One region of the Psychrobacillus mangrovi genome, then DNA from elsewhere that is predicted to be linked to it. Evidence: riboswitches for the same ligand, from Rfam matches in the RefSeq annotation. Region 1 holds a riboswitch; each other region holds the start of a gene.

Region 1 (5,536 bases):
GTCAACTCATCTAAATCAAAGTCCTCTGTAAAATTTTCTTCCGGGTTCTGATATGCAGGATAAGACGCAAGAAATTTTTCTTCCACCCTTTTATTATTAACGTATAATTTATCATTTTCATATTTGATTGTATCTCCTGGTAAACCAATCACACGTTTTACATAGTCTTCTTTTTGGTCACTATGAAAGATAATAATATCCATGCGGTCTATATTAGCAAGCTTACTGACGAAAACCTTATCTTTGTCATGAAGTGTAGGCATCATTGATTCACCGACCACTTCATAGTTCGTTAATATAAAAGAACGAATAAAAAATACTAACAAAATTCCAATAAAAATGGCAACTAACCATTCTAGCAATTCTTTTTGTGTATTACTCAAATCTTTTCTCCTTTGTATTTCGTCTATCATCGCGAATTTATTTAAAATCTGCATTTACTTTCTTGTCGATTTTTTTCTCTACAGCTTTTCCAACAAACCATAATATAACCATAATACCTATCATTATTGCTGTTCTTAATGGTTGCGTTATTAGTGCTTTAATATCGGAGCCAATAAAGCTCACCACTAATATCATAATTAATTTTCCTAAGACAACTGTCCATAAATACGTCTTTTTTTTCATATTAGATAGACCCGCAACAATATTCACAAGTGCGGAGGGCGTAAATGGAAAACAAATAAGTAAAAATAATGGGCCAAAACCGTTTCTCTCTACCCATAATATTAATTTTTGAATCCTTTCATGCCTCGTAATAAAACCTAGAACTCTTGCTCGTCCATATTTTCTTATAACTAAAAAAACGGTATAAGCACCTGTGACAGATCCTGCCCACGAAAGTAAAAATCCAAACAAAATTCCGTAGGCAGTCACATTCGCCACGATAAAAACAACTAAAGGTAAAAAAGGCAAAAATGCTTCAAGAAAAGGTAGTAGTAGCCCAAATAGAGGTCCAAGTGCTCGGTAATCTTGTGTTAAATTAGATAAAGTTTCAAATGATAACCAGCTTGGCATGGTAACTCTCCTCTTCTATGTATAATTATACTCTTCCCATTTTTCATCTATATAAAACTTTTTAGATATAGTATAATTTGTTCACTATACTATTTTAAGGTGGTGAAATCTAAATGAATAATAATTCGTTCGTAAAGGGTTTAAAAGCGGGTACAAGCATTGCTATCGGCTATTTTCCCGTTGCATTAACTTTTGGTTTATTAGCCAAAACTACAGGACTTTCCATAATAGAAGCAACAGCAATGAGTATTTTTGTTTACGCCGGAGCTGCTCAGTATATGTCACTGACGCTAATAACAAAAGGTGTTGATCCTATTTTAATTGTTTTAAATACATTTGTCGTCAACATTCGACACTTTTTAATGACGGCAGCACTCAATGAAAAGATGCATAGTGAAAAAAGATGGATCAAAGGGATTTATGCATTTGGGATTACAGATGAATCTTTCTCCGTATTAGCGACACAAAAAGATGAAAAAATACATACATCTTTTGCATTTGGTGTAGCTGTTATCGCATATGGAAGTTGGGTTATCTTTACTGCACTTGGACATGTTATTGGTGCCAACCTACCAGCATTTTTACAAGCGGCGATGTCAATCGCTCTTTATGCAATGTTCGTTGGTTTATTAGTTCCATCTATGCGAGAAAATCGTAAAGTAGTTATGCTCGCCCTTATTGCGGCTCTAATAAACGGATTTTTTTATTGGACAGGATTATTATCTACAGGATGGGCTATTTTAGTCGCTACATTAGGATCCTCTATTTTTATCGAAGTTATATATGCGAAACATCAAAAGCGGACTAGACTGAGAGGAAGAGATTTACCGAAAGGAGCTTAATTGAATGGAAGCATGGTATTGGTGGATGCTATTAGGGATGGCTATTGTTACTTATATTCCGAGAGCATTCCCGTTAACCTTTTTGGAGGGTAAAGAGTTACCTCCTGTTGTTTCGGGAGTATTACGTAATATTCCATATGCAGTATTAGGGGCTTTAATTTTTCCAGCCATATTATATGTGCAAGAAGGAAATATTTTATTTGGAATTATTGGAGCTGTTGTGGCATTTACACTTGCTATCATCACTTCAAATGTAATGATTGTAGTATTGGGAACAATAGGTGTTTTAGCTGTATATAGTATTATTTTTTAATTTCTACTTGACTACTAGGAATAAATTACTTAATATTGGAATTAATTCATTCTTACCAAATATACATAATACAACGCTTTCTTATCGAGAGAAACTGAGGGACAGGCCCTACGACGTTTCGGCAGCAGATTCTAAATGAAAACTGTGCCAATTCCTGCAAGCAACTTTTGCTTGAAAGATGAGAAGAGATTGTTTTTCGATAATAACGAAGAGCTCTCTTATTCTTATCAGTATAGATAAGATTTAGAGGGCTTTTTTCTTTGTAGGAATTTTGATGTTTGAAAAAGGAGTAGATATAAGTGAGTTTTCTAGTAGAAAAAAGAGAGTATATCAATAAACTAATAGAAGATAACAAAGATATATATATACAAACGAGTCAACAAATACATGCAAACCCCGAAGTTGGAAACGAAGAATTTTTTGCTAGTACTAAACTAATTAAGCTATTAGAAAATGCAGATTTTCAGGTTAATAAAGGAATAGCAGGGCATGAAACTTCTTTCTTTGCCTTGAGGGATAGCGGTATCGAAGGACCTACTATAGCTTTTTTAGCAGAATATGACGCTTTACCTTCGATTGGCCATGCTGACGGCCATAACATTGTTGGTACAGCAAGCGTGGCTGCTAGTATCGCCTTAGCAGAATTGCTAAACGAAACTGGTGGAAGAATCATCGTCCTTGGTACTCCTGCAGAAGAAGGTGGATCAAACGGTAGTGCAAAAGGAAATTTTATAAAGCACGGTTATATAGAAGATATAGATGTAGCTCTATTAATTCGGCCAGCAGGAAAAACTACTTTGACTCTTGAAACACTTGCTATGGATTCATTAGATTTTCATTTTCTAGGAGAAGCTTCTCATGCAACAGCGTCTCCTGAAATAGTTACAAATGCTTTGGAAGCAGTCATTCATTTTTTCAATGGAGTCTCTGCACTTCGTTCGCAATTACCATCTAATGTTAGCATTAATGGGATTATTACGCATGGAGGGGATGCGTCAAACATTATTCCTTACTTCGCGTCTGCTCGCTTTCATATCAGCGCAAAGACTTGGAAAGAAACAGAGGAAATCTCCAAAAAAGTTCGTTTTATTGCTAACGGGGCAACTCTCATAACAGGAACTTCTGTGAAAATCGAACGTTTTCAAAATGAAGTTCAAGATTTTGTAGTTAATTCGGTATTGGATGAGGTAGTCCATTCGGAATTAGAAGCAATTGGAGAAGTCGTCTACACTGAAAGTAAACAATACAACGACTCCACCGATGTTGGAAACATTAGCTACGTAGTTCCAACTGCAAGACCATCCATTAAGATTGGGCCAGATGATTTAATTGCGCATACAATAGAATTCCGTGAAGCTGCCAAGTCAGAAGCTGCTAATGAAGCCCTAATCAAAGGAGCAAAAGCTTTAGCTACAACCGGTTATCGAATTTTAACAGATGCGAAACTATTACATCAAATTCGAAAAGATTTTAATGCATCCCTTGCTCGAAAAGCAAAAGAAGATGGTATGGATGTTTGCGATTTGAAGGATTGATTTTGCGATACAGAGAGGTTATCTTGCGATTTGAAGGATTGATCTTGCGGTACAGAGAGGTTATCTTGCGATTTGATGACTATATCTTGCGATTTCGATTTACTCACAACAACTTATAGAGCTAAAAACGGATGTGCGCTTGCCGCACGCTACGCATGAGCCTCCGCATGATGAGTCGCTCCTTTGTCGCTCCCACATCCTTTAGGGGGTCTCATTCTTCGCGCTCTTGCGGCGTATAAGGCGCACATCCTGGAAATATCTAATGAAATTGAAGCAATTCAATGAATAAATTCATGCATTGCCAGACTCATTACGTGCCGTGTGAGACAGTAAAATTAATTTTACGATGAGCTTGTACTAGCACTGTCAACGCAAATGCCTATAGATTAGTTTCTACAATTTTATATCTTTACATGTTAAAAGAGAGAAAATCCACCTCTATTATTTAAGAGGTGGATTCAAGTTGTAGTAAACTGGTTTGTAGGGATTATTTCAGACTGTCTTGAAAACGCTTGTCATTCGAGGCGCGCCAGCACGAGGCGGAAGCGAATAGAACTTAAGTTCATGAGCTAACAACGAAGTGCAAGCAACGAAGAATGCGAGCGTTTGTCAACAGTCTGAGTCCACCTCTTCTATTTAAGAGGTGGATTTCTTCTTTTTGTCTCGACTTTTCATATGTGATGCATACCAGAATCCTAAGGTTAACGATGCTGCGTCTATTATATAGATCCACCATCTATGTGTGTAGCCTGCATAAACAGATGCCGCAAACAGGGCAACGGTTAATATTAAGGCAACATAATGATTGAAGGTAACACGTGTAAAAAGAATTACGAGCAGTGCCGGAGCAAAAATGGCTAATATTACTTGAGTTGGTATTGATAGAGTTTCCATAGTTATCTCCTATCTTACTAATATTAAGCCTAGACGATAGTGATCATGTCTAAACAAAATATGCTGGCGTAAACGGAGTTCTCCGCTAATATCTACTACTTCTAAGCGACAATGTGCAGCATTGATTTGAACTGCTTCATAAAACTCTTGTTCATTTGTTATTTTTTGTCCATTTACTTTTACAATCTTTTCTCCGATTAATAATCCCATTTTTTCTGCTGGAGAGTCTGCAAGTACCCCTGCTATCATTACTCCATCCGATTGCGGGGAGATAGCAAACGTTCCAGACATTTCTTTTTTATAAGCTATGTAGGAGATGACTAATCTTGCAATCGCTCCTAGAATTAAAGCAAGTCCACTTACTAACGGCATAAAATAGCCAACTGCAGCTACTATAGCAACGACAATTCCTAATTGCCAAACTCTTTTTCCTAGGTCAGGGAAAAACCCTACTGCGAGTGTTTTTCTGCTTTTTTGCTGGAATCCAATTACAAAGGGAAATAAAATCAATGAGAATGTCGATTCTCCAATTGTAAATTGGGGCCAATATGGAACATAGGAAGCAATCGCATCACCTGGAATGACTAGCAAAATAGGTAATATCCATAATCGTTTTGTAACATATTCAATTGCTTCAATTCCTCTTGGTGTTGTTACTAATTTAGGTGAAGCATTTTGTGCTCCGTGTTTTTGAATAAGAATTCCTTCTATTATTAATAGTAAGCCTGCTAAGACTGCGATGGTCACAATTGGTTCATGTAAAATATCCATTCCAGATATATTCTTCCACGAAAGAATATTGAATGACCAATTATACACATTCATTAAATAAATCGTAACAGCCCCTAATGCCATAGCATAGATTGCAGAACCAAGCTGGTACATAAATAATAGAATAAACAAGATCATCCATATACTATAAATAAATAACCAAG
Region 2 (5,536 bases), on a different contig from region 1:
AAGTGCTTCCAGCTATATTGAACTTGAAAGGAAGCGAAACATATGATTTGTACAATACAAGATGTAAGTAAAATGCTCGGAGGAAATACCATTTTTGAAAACTTATCTTTGTCGATTAAAACAAGAGACAAATTGGGAATTGTCGGAAGAAACGGATCAGGAAAAACGACACTATTTAAATTGATTACCGGCATGGAGTCACCAGATACTGGTATTATCAACTTTAAAAAAGGAACTAAAATTGGCCATTTAGCACAGATACCATCTTTTTCTGAAGAAGTAACAGGTATGGATGTTTTAAATAGTGCTTTCGAAAAGCTAAAAGCAATACAATCGAAAATGCAACAAATAGAAGAAAAATTATCCTATACGGATAATCAAACTGATATGGAAAAATTGCTTCAAGAATATGGAAATGTACAAGAGGATTTCACTAATCTTGGGGGATATTCTTTGGATTCAGAAATAGAAAGAGTTATCCAAGGTTTACAATTATCCTCGTTCGTTCACCAATCTTTTTCAAACTTAAGTGGTGGAGAGCAAACAAAAATAATGCTAGGTAAATTATTGTTAACACAACCAGATTTATTGTTATTAGATGAACCAACCAACCATTTAGACTTATTTGCTGTTGAATGGCTAGAACAATATTTAGTTAACTACACAGGAACCGTTGTTATTATTTCGCACGATAGATACTTTTTAGATCAAGTAATCACAAAAGTAGCTGATCTAGAGGACGGAGAATTAACTCTATACCATGGTAACTATTCCTCTTATATAGTTGACAAGGAAGATCGACTCATGAGGGAATTTCAGGAATATGAAGAACAACAAAAAAAGATAAAAAAAATGAGGGAAGCAATTAAGCGGTTGAGACAGTGGGCAAATGAAGCTGTTCCACCAAATCCTGGGCTTCATCGACAAGCTAGAAACATGGAACGTGCATTAGAAAGAATGGAGAAAGTGAGAAAACCAATTATAGACCCTAAGAAGATGAGTTTATCATTCGATGCTGCACCTAGAAGTGGTAAAGAAGTTGTCATTATGGAAGACGTTTCTAAGTCATTCGGAGAAAAAATACTACTTTTAAAAACGAATTTGAATGTTTATTGGAAAGATAGAGTTGCAATAGTTGGACGAAATGGAACAGGAAAATCAACAATTCTAAGGTTATTGCGAGGTGAAATTAATCCGGATGAAGGTACTGCTAGATTAGGTAGTAATGTACGGATTGGGTTTCTTTCTCAACACTTTGAGATATTGAATCCAAAAGAACGTTTAATAGATGTATTTAGAAGTGAAGTGAGCGTTGCGGAAGGGGAAGCACGGCACATTTTAGCACAGTTTATGTTCTATGGTCCAGATGTCTTTAAACGGGTGGGGGATTTAAGTGGTGGAGAGCGTATGCGACTTCGACTTGCCCAATTAATGCACCAAGATATCAACTTGTTAATATTAGATGAACCAACCAACCATTTAGACATAGAATCGAGAGAAGTATTAGAAGATGCACTAGAAGACTTTCAGGGTACAATTTTAACCGTTTCTCATGATCGTTACTTTTTAAATAAATTATTTCCTCGTACTGCATGGCTGGACTCTGGACGTTTGACTACTTTTGAAGGATCTTATGAATGGGCCCGAGGAAAGTGGAACGAGCTCCAAGTAATGCATGAGACAACAAAATCAATTGAAATTAAAGAAAAAGTAAAAACCCAAAAAAGTAAGGGAAAACTAGAAATATTATCAATAGAAGAACAAATTTTTGAAATGGAAAACGAAATAAGTAAACTAAGACAAGAGAAGGATGATCAAAATGACTGGAATGATTATGAAAAATTATTATTAGTAATTGACGAGAAGGAACTGAAACTAGAAAAATTAATGGAAATCTGGTTGGATAGACAAGAATAATAGATTTCATTATCTTATAAGTCCACTTTGTTTAAATAGAAAAGCAGAAGCAATCAATCGTGTTTAAATATAATAGGTCATTGCTTAAATGTTCAGAAAATGATAGTATGAAAATAATGTATTAGAATAAAAAATAATATACTCTTATCAAGAGAAGCTGAGGGAAATGGCCCTGTGAAGCTTCAGCAACCTCTAACATTTGTTAGAAAGGTGCTAACTCCTACAAGATTTTTAATCTTGAAAGATAAGAACTGAGAGCATTTGCTTACCCTCTTTTCTTATCTATTAGAAAAGAGGGTTTTTATTTTTACGGAAAAGAGGAGAAATGTATGCCAATTAAAATTCCCAAACAATTGCCTGCTGCAGAGTTACTGAAGAAAGAAAAAATATTTATTATGGACGAGGAGCGTGCAGTTGCTCAGGATATTCGTCCGCTCAACATTATTATATTAAATTTGATGCCAGAAAAAGAAAAAACAGAATTACAACTTCTTAGATTATTAGGTAATACACCCTTACAAGTGAATGTGACCTTCATGAATACTGCAACATATGAGTCCAAAAATGTTAGTAAAACACATCTAGACACTTTCTATACAACTTTTGAAGAGGTTAAACACCGGAAGTATGACGGAATGATCATTACTGGGGCACCAATTGAACATTTGAAATTTGAAGATGTAAATTATTGGAGCGAAATGACAGAAATAATGGATTGGTCGAAAACCAACGTTACTTCTGTCTTACATATATGTTGGGGTGCACAAGCTGCTCTTTATCATCATTATGGAATTGGTAAATTTGAATTGTCCAAGAAATGCTTTGGCGTTTTTTCTCACCGTTTATCAGATCCAACTGTTAATTTAGTGCGAGGATTTAATGATGAGTTTTATGCACCCGTTTCTCGTTACACTTCTGTCTCATATGATGAAATTATAAATGATACCAGACTTAATCTGCTATCTAATTCAAAAGAAGCCGGCGTTTTCCTTGTAATTTCAGAAGACGAAAAGCATATTATGATAACTGGGCATTTGGAATATGATGCAACGACTTTAGCGGAAGAATATGCTCGTGATGTGAACAAAGGAATTGAAATTGATGTTCCGGAAAATTACTTTCCAAATGATAATCCTTCTAGACAACCATTAAATTCTTGGCGATCTCATACCCATCTATTATTTTATAATTGGTTAAATTATTATGTTTATCAAGAAACACCTTACGAGTGGGAATAACGAAAAAGAGGCTGAACAAAAGTATTCTTTTGTTCAGCCTCCTATTTTATTTATATTATTGAAAAATCTGGTCGATTCTGTCTATTTCTTGTTTGGTTAGTTGAACATCTACAGTTTTCAAATTATCTAGAACTTGTCCAGGTTTTTTAGCACCTGGTATAATAGTGTCAATACTCTCTCTCGTTAAATACCATGCAAGCACAATGTTAGAAACGCCTACATTTTTATCGTTGGCAATATGTCGAAGCTGCTCCACCTTTTCCAAATTGTTAACATATGCTTCCCCTTGGAATAAAGGATTTTTTGAGAGACCTTCTCCAAAAGTACTGTTTTTATCATACTTACCTGTTAATAGACCCGAAGCAAGTGGGAAATAAGGAATAAAGGAGATATCATGTTCTTTTGTATAAGGTAGTAAATCCTTTTCTGCATCACGTTTTAATAAGTTATATCCAGATTGAAGTACTTCAATATAACCATCTTGGTTACCTTCTTTTAACTGATCTAAAGTAAAGTTAGATACTCCAATTGCGCGTATTTTTCCTTCTTCTTTTAAACGATGAAGTGTACCGACTGCTTCAGCTTTTGGTGTGTTATCATCGGGAAAATGGATGTAGAATAAATCAATATAGTCCGTCTGAAGTCGTTTTAAACTGTTTTCCACAGTTTCTCTTAAATAAGCAGGGGAGTTGTCAATGACTACTTTTTCATCCGTGATTTTATGAGCGCCTTTAGTAGCTAGAATTATTTCACTTCGTTTCTTTGTTTCTTTTAATACTTCGCCAATTAACTCTTCAGATCTACCAATGCCGTAAATATAAGCCGTATCTAAAAAATCAATTCCATTGTTAAGTGCTGTATGCACAATATCTTTTCCGGTTTCATCATTTAAATTAGGAAACAAATTATGGCCACCAACTGCATTTGTTCCTAGACCAACAGGATTCACAAATAGTGTGGTTTTGCCAATTTCTACTTTTGAAATCATATTAACATCTCCTTTTCTATATATTCTAGTATAATGTTACCAATAATATCGTTTCACTCAAAGGGATTTGATTTCTTTGGAAAGAAGGAAGGTAAAACATTATTGGTTATTGAAAATAGTATAAAAGGAGATGATGTTATTGTCAGATTCAACTATAATACATGCTGAATTTGTTCGGAATATACGGTTGAAATTTGTGGAGTTGAAAAGAGATACAGACAAAGCGATTATGCAAATGGACGAAAAAGCAATTTTTTGGTCGCCAAATGAACAATCAAATAGTGTAGATGTTCTAGTGAAGCATATGAGCGGAAACTTAATTTCTCGATGGACAGACTTTTTATCGACTGATGGAGAAAAGATCGACAGAGATAGGGACGGTGAATTCGAAAGTACAATAGAATCACGGGAAGAATTACTTAAAGTGTGGGAAATAGGTTGTGAAGTATTTTTGAAAGCAATTGATAGTATAGAAGAAAAACACTTACTTCAAACGATATATATTCGAAATAAATCACATACTGTCTTGGAAGCATTCATACGAAGTATTACACATATTTCTATTCACGTTGGACAGATAATTTATCTAGCCAAACAAGTTACACCAGAAGATAAGTGGACTACTTTGTCAATACCTAAAAAGAAAGGAAAATAATAATGAATTCAAATTTTACTTATATCCATAGTGCTCCACAAGATTTAGAAGACAATAAAAAATATCCAGCATTATTTTTAATGCATGGAATGGGGAGCAATGAAAACGATTTGGTTGGTCTTGTTTCTAGCTTCAATGAGAAATGCCATATTTTTAGTATTCGTGGACCGATTTCACAACCCCCTGGATATGCGTTTTTTACAATAGAGGGTCTAGGGAAACCTCATCGTGCTGTTTTTGATCAGGTAGTAGGGGATCTTCAGTCATTAATAGAAGAATTAAGTAATAATTATTCTATTGATACTAATCAGCTTTTCCTTCTCGGTTTTAGCCAAGGTGCTATATTGACTCAATCGTTAGCATTGGTTATGGGTGACAAAATAAAAGGAATTATTGCACTAAGCGGCTATATTCCAGCATTTGTAAAAGAAGAGTATGAGCATCAATCAGTGAATAATTTAAATGCATTTATATCACATGGTGAATTTGATAATATGCTGCCATATGAATGGGGAACAGCTAGTAGAGATTATTTCGTAGAAAAGGGAGCAAAGGTTACCTTTAAAAGCTATCCAGTTGCACATGGTGTTGCACCAGGAAATCAAAGAGATTTAGTTACTTTTTTAGACGAACAAATAAGTTAAATTAAAGGATTATACACCCCTCTTGCAGAATATAAGAAGAGGGGTATTTCTTTTGGAAAGGACAAATTTTCATGAGACTGGGTTTATCTAAAGA
Region 3 (5,536 bases), on a different contig from region 1:
GGTAATTCTTCAATAGATCCATACTTTTTAGAATATAAACCTATTGGCTCGATGTGAATTCCACCTGCATTTACAAAATCATATCCAAATTCTTCTTTTTGTCCCTCGAAATAAGGGATGTGTTGGAAGAAGTTAGCATCCAAGTCTCCTGAATCTAAATCTTGGTTTGGTAAAACATAGTCTTGGTAAGTTTCAATTGTAAGTTCAATACCTTGTTCTTCTAATAATGGTTTAGCTTGTTCTAAAATCTCAGCATGAGGAACGTTAGATGCTCCTACTACTAATTTGCCGCTTTCTTCTTCTCCACCGCAAGCTGCTAGAGTTAATGCACTAACAGACAATAATGCTCCTGCTAAAAACTTTTTCATTTAAATTCTCTCCTTCTCTAATTCCCCAATTTTATATGTGATCGAGTAAACTCGTGAACACCAATTATCTTTTGTCTATTTTTGTTGTAATCGTATCGCCAATCCATTGAATAATAAATACAACAATGAGTATTAATATGGTTGCAACAAGCGTTACATCTTCTCTACTTCGTTGAAACCCATCTAAGAAAGCTAACGTACCCAAGCCGCCTGCCCCAATAATACCCGCCATTGCCGTATATCCAACTAGCGATATACATGTAACTGTTAGTCCAGAGACTAATGCTGGCATCGATTCAGGCAATAAAACCTTCCATATAATAGTAGAAGTTTTAGCACCCATTGATTTAGCTGCTTCTAGTACACCTTTGTCAATTTCTCTTAATCCAATCAAAACCATCCGAGCGTAAAATGGAGCTGCTCCAATTACAAGAGCGGGAAATGCTGCATTAGGGCCGCGAATTGTGCCTAAAAGAAACTTTGTTAATGGTATTAGCAATATGATTAAAATAATAAATGGTATGGAACGAAATATATTTACAAATGCTCCCGTTAACCAATTTGCTAGTTTGTTGGCCCATGCTTGGTGCGGACTTGTTAAAAACAAGAGTAATCCTAGTGCTAGACCAAATACAAATGTTAATAAGGTAGAAACTGCAGTCATATAAAGAGTTTCCATTGTCGCTTCCCACATTTTTGGCCAATCAACATTTGGAAATAAAGTATTAATCATTGTTGATCACCTCTGTGTGCACTTTTTGTTCATTAATAAAAAGAATTGCTTTATCAATTGCCAATGCATCACCGTCAATTTGGAGAATCAATGTTCCATATGCTCCACTTTTCGTATGCGAAACATTTCCTTGGACTATATTTACTTCCAAATCGAATTGTTTAATTAGTCTTGAAAGAATCGGCTGTTCTGTTTGGTCACCTACAAAAACAAGCTTAATCAGTTTGCCATTTGGATAAAGTTCTCTTAAATTTTGTATCGTTTGCTGAGCCTGCGCATTTTCGGACACTTGCGAAACAAATCTCTTTGTAATAGGCTGTTTGGGGTTTTGGAAAACTTCAAGTACGTCCCCTTCCTCTACCACTTGACCATTCTCCATAACTGCTACTCGGTTACAAATCTTTTGAATGACTTGCATTTCATGAGTTATTAATACAATGGTTAAGCCTAATCTTTCATTAATACTAATTAATAAATCTAATATCGAATCCGTTGTTTCTGGGTCAAGTGCAGATGTAGCTTCATCACAAAGCAGTACTTCTGGACGATTTGCTAGTGCTCGAGCAATTCCTACTCGTTGCTTTTGACCTCCAGATAGCTGAGAAGGATAATAATCCCCTCTTCCTTCTAAACCAACTAGCTCTATCAACTCTTTTACACGAGTAGCTCTTTGTTCTTTTGGCACTCCTGCGATTTCCAATGGAAAAGCTATGTTTTCTGCAACTGTTCTTGACCATAAAAGATTAAAATGTTGAAATATCATACTTACTTTTTGTCTTACTTGTCGAAGCTTATCTTCGGTAATTGATGTAATTTCTTTATCATTAACAACAATTTGTCCGGAGGTTGGCTTTTCCAATCCATTTAACAATCTAATTAACGTACTTTTTCCGGCACCACTATATCCAATAATTCCAAAGATCTCACCCTGCTTAATTGTAAGATTTACATTATCAACAGCAACAATGGTACCTTGCTTCGTACTGAACTTTTTCGAAATATCTTTCAAGCTAATCACGTAAATCTTCCCTCCTGTATAGACAGTACAATACTATAAAAAAAACCCTTCTGCAAAAGAGCAGAAGGGGTGTATGTTATCATTCAAAATAACAGTCATCCATTCTCTCATTTTCCAAAGCAATTACGCTTTGTGTGATTTGGCACCATTTCATTTACATGACGGTTGCTGGGTTTCATCGGGCACTTCCCTCCACCTCTCTTAATAAGAGCGACACTATTCAATTGTTATCAGTAAATCGAATTTTATCATGATAATTCGGTGTCGTCAACACTTTTTATAACATCTAAGAGATAAGGGATAGATTGAAAAGCATATATCTTTTTATAAACTATTCCATGTTTTGCAATTAAAAGACATGGGACACTTTCAATTTCATAATCCACAGCTAATTCTTTTATGTAATTAATATTTGCTTGTCCAACTGGAAACTCTACAATTTCCTTAATAACCTGCATCATTTTAGAGGCTACCAGGCATGTACCACACATTGGGGTGTAAATATATAAAAGAGAAAGACTAGGAGCATTTTTAGCCTGCTCCCATTCCTCTCGCGACCATTCATTCACAAACATCATCCTATGCTAAAAATTCTTTTTTCACTTTAATCTTAGCACGTTGCAAGATAGAAGCCAAAACATCAAGAGGGGTATTTGCAACTTCACCATATACAGGATTCGTATATAGATGGATAGCTTCTGGATATACTTTTCTTACAATCGATCGTATTTGTTCTCCTGATTTATCGGAGTCTAAAAAAGCATAAATGGGCAATTCTTCTAAAGGACTTAAAATTTCTTCTAATTTTACATTAGAAATAGTACCATTCGTACAAACAATTTCAGCTGCTTCTTCAAGAATAGTTAAAAGTCTCAGTTTATCTGATCTACCTTCCACAAGAATTACTTTTTCACTAAATACCTTAGCCATTAGCTTCGCTCCCAGCACATCATATATACGTAGTATATGAAAAAGCGCCAGTAAATAACCGGCGCCTTCCCTTATCAAATTATTCTTGAATTAACTCTTCATATTGTTCTGCAGATAATAGTGCATCCACTTCCGCTACATCAGAAGGTTCAACTACAATCATCCATGCATTTTCATACGGAGATTCGTTTACATATTCAGGGCTATCCTCTAATTCAGCGTTTACTTCTACTACTTTACCGCTGATAGGAGCATAAAGTTCAGAAACAGTTTTAACTGATTCAACACTTCCGAAAGGATCTCCAGCTTTTATATCGTCTCCTACTTGTGGAAGCTCGACAAATACGATATCACCAAGTTCTGATTGTGCAAAATGTGTAATACCAATGCGTACTTTACCGTCTTCTGTTTTTACCCATTCATGCTCTTCTGAGTATTTTAATTCTTTAGGTGTGCTCATGTTATACCCCTCTCAAAAATATATATTCCTCTATAATATTCACATATTTCTATTGTAAAAACAAGCAACTTTATACGCTTTTCCAAATATGTTCAAACTCTTCTTCTTTAAAACCTAGTGTCAAATGTTCTCCATCATATACAAGAGGTCGCTTAATAAGCATTCCATCTGACACAAGCGTTTCAATTTGTTCTTCCTCAGTCATATTTGGTAGCTTGTCCTTCAATTGCAGTTCCCGATATTTAGTGCCGCTAGTGTTAAAGAACTTTTTTAAATCAATATTTGTCTTTTCTAACATTTCTTTTATCATTTCTTTTGAAGGTGGGTTTTCCACTATATGATTATCCATAAATTCTACTTGATGATCTTTCAACCACTTACTTGCCTTTCTGCATGTACTACATTTAGGATAACCAAAAAATTGAATCGTCATTAAAATCACCTTTTTCTTCTTATCATATACAATACTATTGCACAAAAGCAATGTTCTTGTGTGACGAAAGAAAAGGTGTTTTCCAACTAAACAAACCATCTTTAAGAGAATGGCAGAGTAAGTTTTTCCGAATCACACCGCTCGCTTTCCGTTGGCGAGCCACGAGCCGCTTGAGCAAACACGGTTGGTCATGAACTTGGCAAGTTCCAATTACGGACATCATGCCGTTCATCACTCAATGTTATAAATTAAGAAAGAATACACCTTTAAATCTCTAAAAAACAAAGGATTTTACATTTTTACTGTTCACATAACTATTAAAATAATAAAAAGTGGTTAAAAAAGTGGTCAGATTAAAACTAAATAAAACTCCTTGATTTTACAAGAGAACAACTGAATATGAAGTCTACCCGAAATGTTAGAAACTTTATTTAGTTAAGTACCCGTTAGCCATCCATGCAGCACAAAAAAGTACTGCACCACAGAGAATGAAAATGGTCAAGAAATGTCAATACTGATACTGACCTTAATTCAGTCCATCCTAATCCATAGACTTATTAATGTACGTCTCTTCATTTTTTTCTCGATTAATCTGGGTCTTTTTAAGTGTTGTCATTTTCCTTTTCTTGAAGAAATCTATATTCATGGTAGTTGAACAAGATAAATGAACAATATGTTGTTCTTAGTGTTCAATAAGCTATCGGACTTGTCTGAATACTCGATTCTGTTTTTTCTCTTGATCCCTAGATGAGAACGGCTTAAATTTCATGGTTGGTTTCTCAATTATCCACCAAGAAAACATAGCCATTAATAAAGTAAATAATAAAACTATGAAATGTACTATTGTCCCAGGAAGATTCGGGTATTTATCTGTAAACTGGAATGTCATTAGTGTGTTAATAACCACCATATGCCAAATATATATACCATAACTATAATCACCTAATTTAGTTACTTTCAAAAAAAATATAGGTGCGTTATAACCGAACCAAATTACAGCATAACTAAGTGGTAAAGCCCAAGCAAATTCATAAAAAGGTCCCAAGAAATTTTTCATTTGAAGTATATCGTATCTAATAACAATATAAAACCATGCAGCAAGAGCTGCTAAGACAGGTGAATGCTTGACGCTTCTCCACGTTCTTAACCAAAATATACCAATACCAAAATACAGTAGATGTGGAATGAAAGTTACTAAGAACAGTTTCTCAGCTAAAGTTTCTAAAGGGTTTATAATTAACAACCACTTTATACATTCTCCAAACAAAGAAACAACAACTACAAAAATTATCATTTTCTTAAATCCATATTTTGTCTCTAAAAAGAAAAGGACTGGAATGAAAGTGTAGAAACCGAACTCGACAGGTATAGTCCAAAGACTACCGTTTACAACTCCTACCCCAAAACCTTCATAAATAATTGGATGATAAACAGGAACTAAAAAAATATTGCTTAAGAACCAAGCAAAAAACGATACTGAAAAAATCTCCTTTGTTGAAAGTATCCCAATAACTAACAAGAGGGTAATTGTTATCAAGACATAAGCGTATATTGCAGGAGCTATTCTAAGTAAGCGATTGGCGAAGTATTGCCA

Evidence for each region. A riboswitch is a leader RNA that binds a small molecule or an ion and turns the genes downstream of it on or off. The one in region 1 is predicted to bind S-adenosylmethionine.
Region 2: linked by a shared signal. The riboswitch ahead of metA (homoserine O-acetyltransferase MetA) and the one ahead of WAX74_RS08325 (amidohydrolase) in region 1 are both predicted to bind S-adenosylmethionine.
Region 3: linked by a shared signal. The riboswitch ahead of WAX74_RS13095 (methionine ABC transporter ATP-binding protein) and the one ahead of WAX74_RS08325 (amidohydrolase) in region 1 are both predicted to bind S-adenosylmethionine.

Annotation. Positions count from the first base shown of each region.
Region 1 covers NZ_JBAWSY010000004.1:136,313-141,848, reverse strand. Annotated here, with positions in the region: gene lepB (signal peptidase I) at 1-383, opposite strand, end outside; gene WAX74_RS08340 (TVP38/TMEM64 family protein) at 421-1,017, opposite strand; gene WAX74_RS08335 (AzlC family ABC transporter permease) at 1,131-1,859, shown strand; gene WAX74_RS08330 (AzlD domain-containing protein) at 1,864-2,172, shown strand; SAM riboswitch class I at 2,251-2,357, shown strand; gene WAX74_RS08325 (amidohydrolase) at 2,472-3,707, shown strand; gene WAX74_RS08320 (CsbA family protein) at 4,344-4,601, opposite strand; gene WAX74_RS08315 (PDZ domain-containing protein) at 4,611-5,536, opposite strand, start outside.
Region 2 covers NZ_JBAWSY010000001.1:150,460-155,995, reverse strand. Annotated here, with positions in the region: gene abc-f (ribosomal protection-like ABC-F family protein) at 43-1,917, shown strand; SAM riboswitch class I at 2,059-2,168, shown strand; gene metA (homoserine O-acetyltransferase MetA) at 2,247-3,155, shown strand; gene WAX74_RS00805 (aldo/keto reductase) at 3,211-4,143, opposite strand; gene WAX74_RS00800 (DUF1572 family protein) at 4,283-4,798, shown strand; gene WAX74_RS00795 (alpha/beta hydrolase) at 4,801-5,442, shown strand; gene WAX74_RS00790 (GrpB family protein) at 5,514-5,536, shown strand, end outside.
Region 3 covers NZ_JBAWSY010000009.1:110,312-115,847, reverse strand. Annotated here, with positions in the region: gene WAX74_RS13105 (MetQ/NlpA family ABC transporter substrate-binding protein) at 1-368, opposite strand, end outside; gene WAX74_RS13100 (methionine ABC transporter permease) at 433-1,101, opposite strand; gene WAX74_RS13095 (methionine ABC transporter ATP-binding protein) at 1,094-2,119, opposite strand; SAM riboswitch class I at 2,224-2,330, opposite strand; gene WAX74_RS13090 (thioredoxin family protein) at 2,368-2,694, opposite strand; gene WAX74_RS13085 (toprim domain-containing protein) at 2,699-3,049, opposite strand; gene gcvH (glycine cleavage system protein GcvH) at 3,129-3,509, opposite strand; gene WAX74_RS13075 (arsenate reductase family protein) at 3,580-3,942, opposite strand; gene WAX74_RS13070 (acyltransferase family protein) at 4,640-5,536, opposite strand, start outside.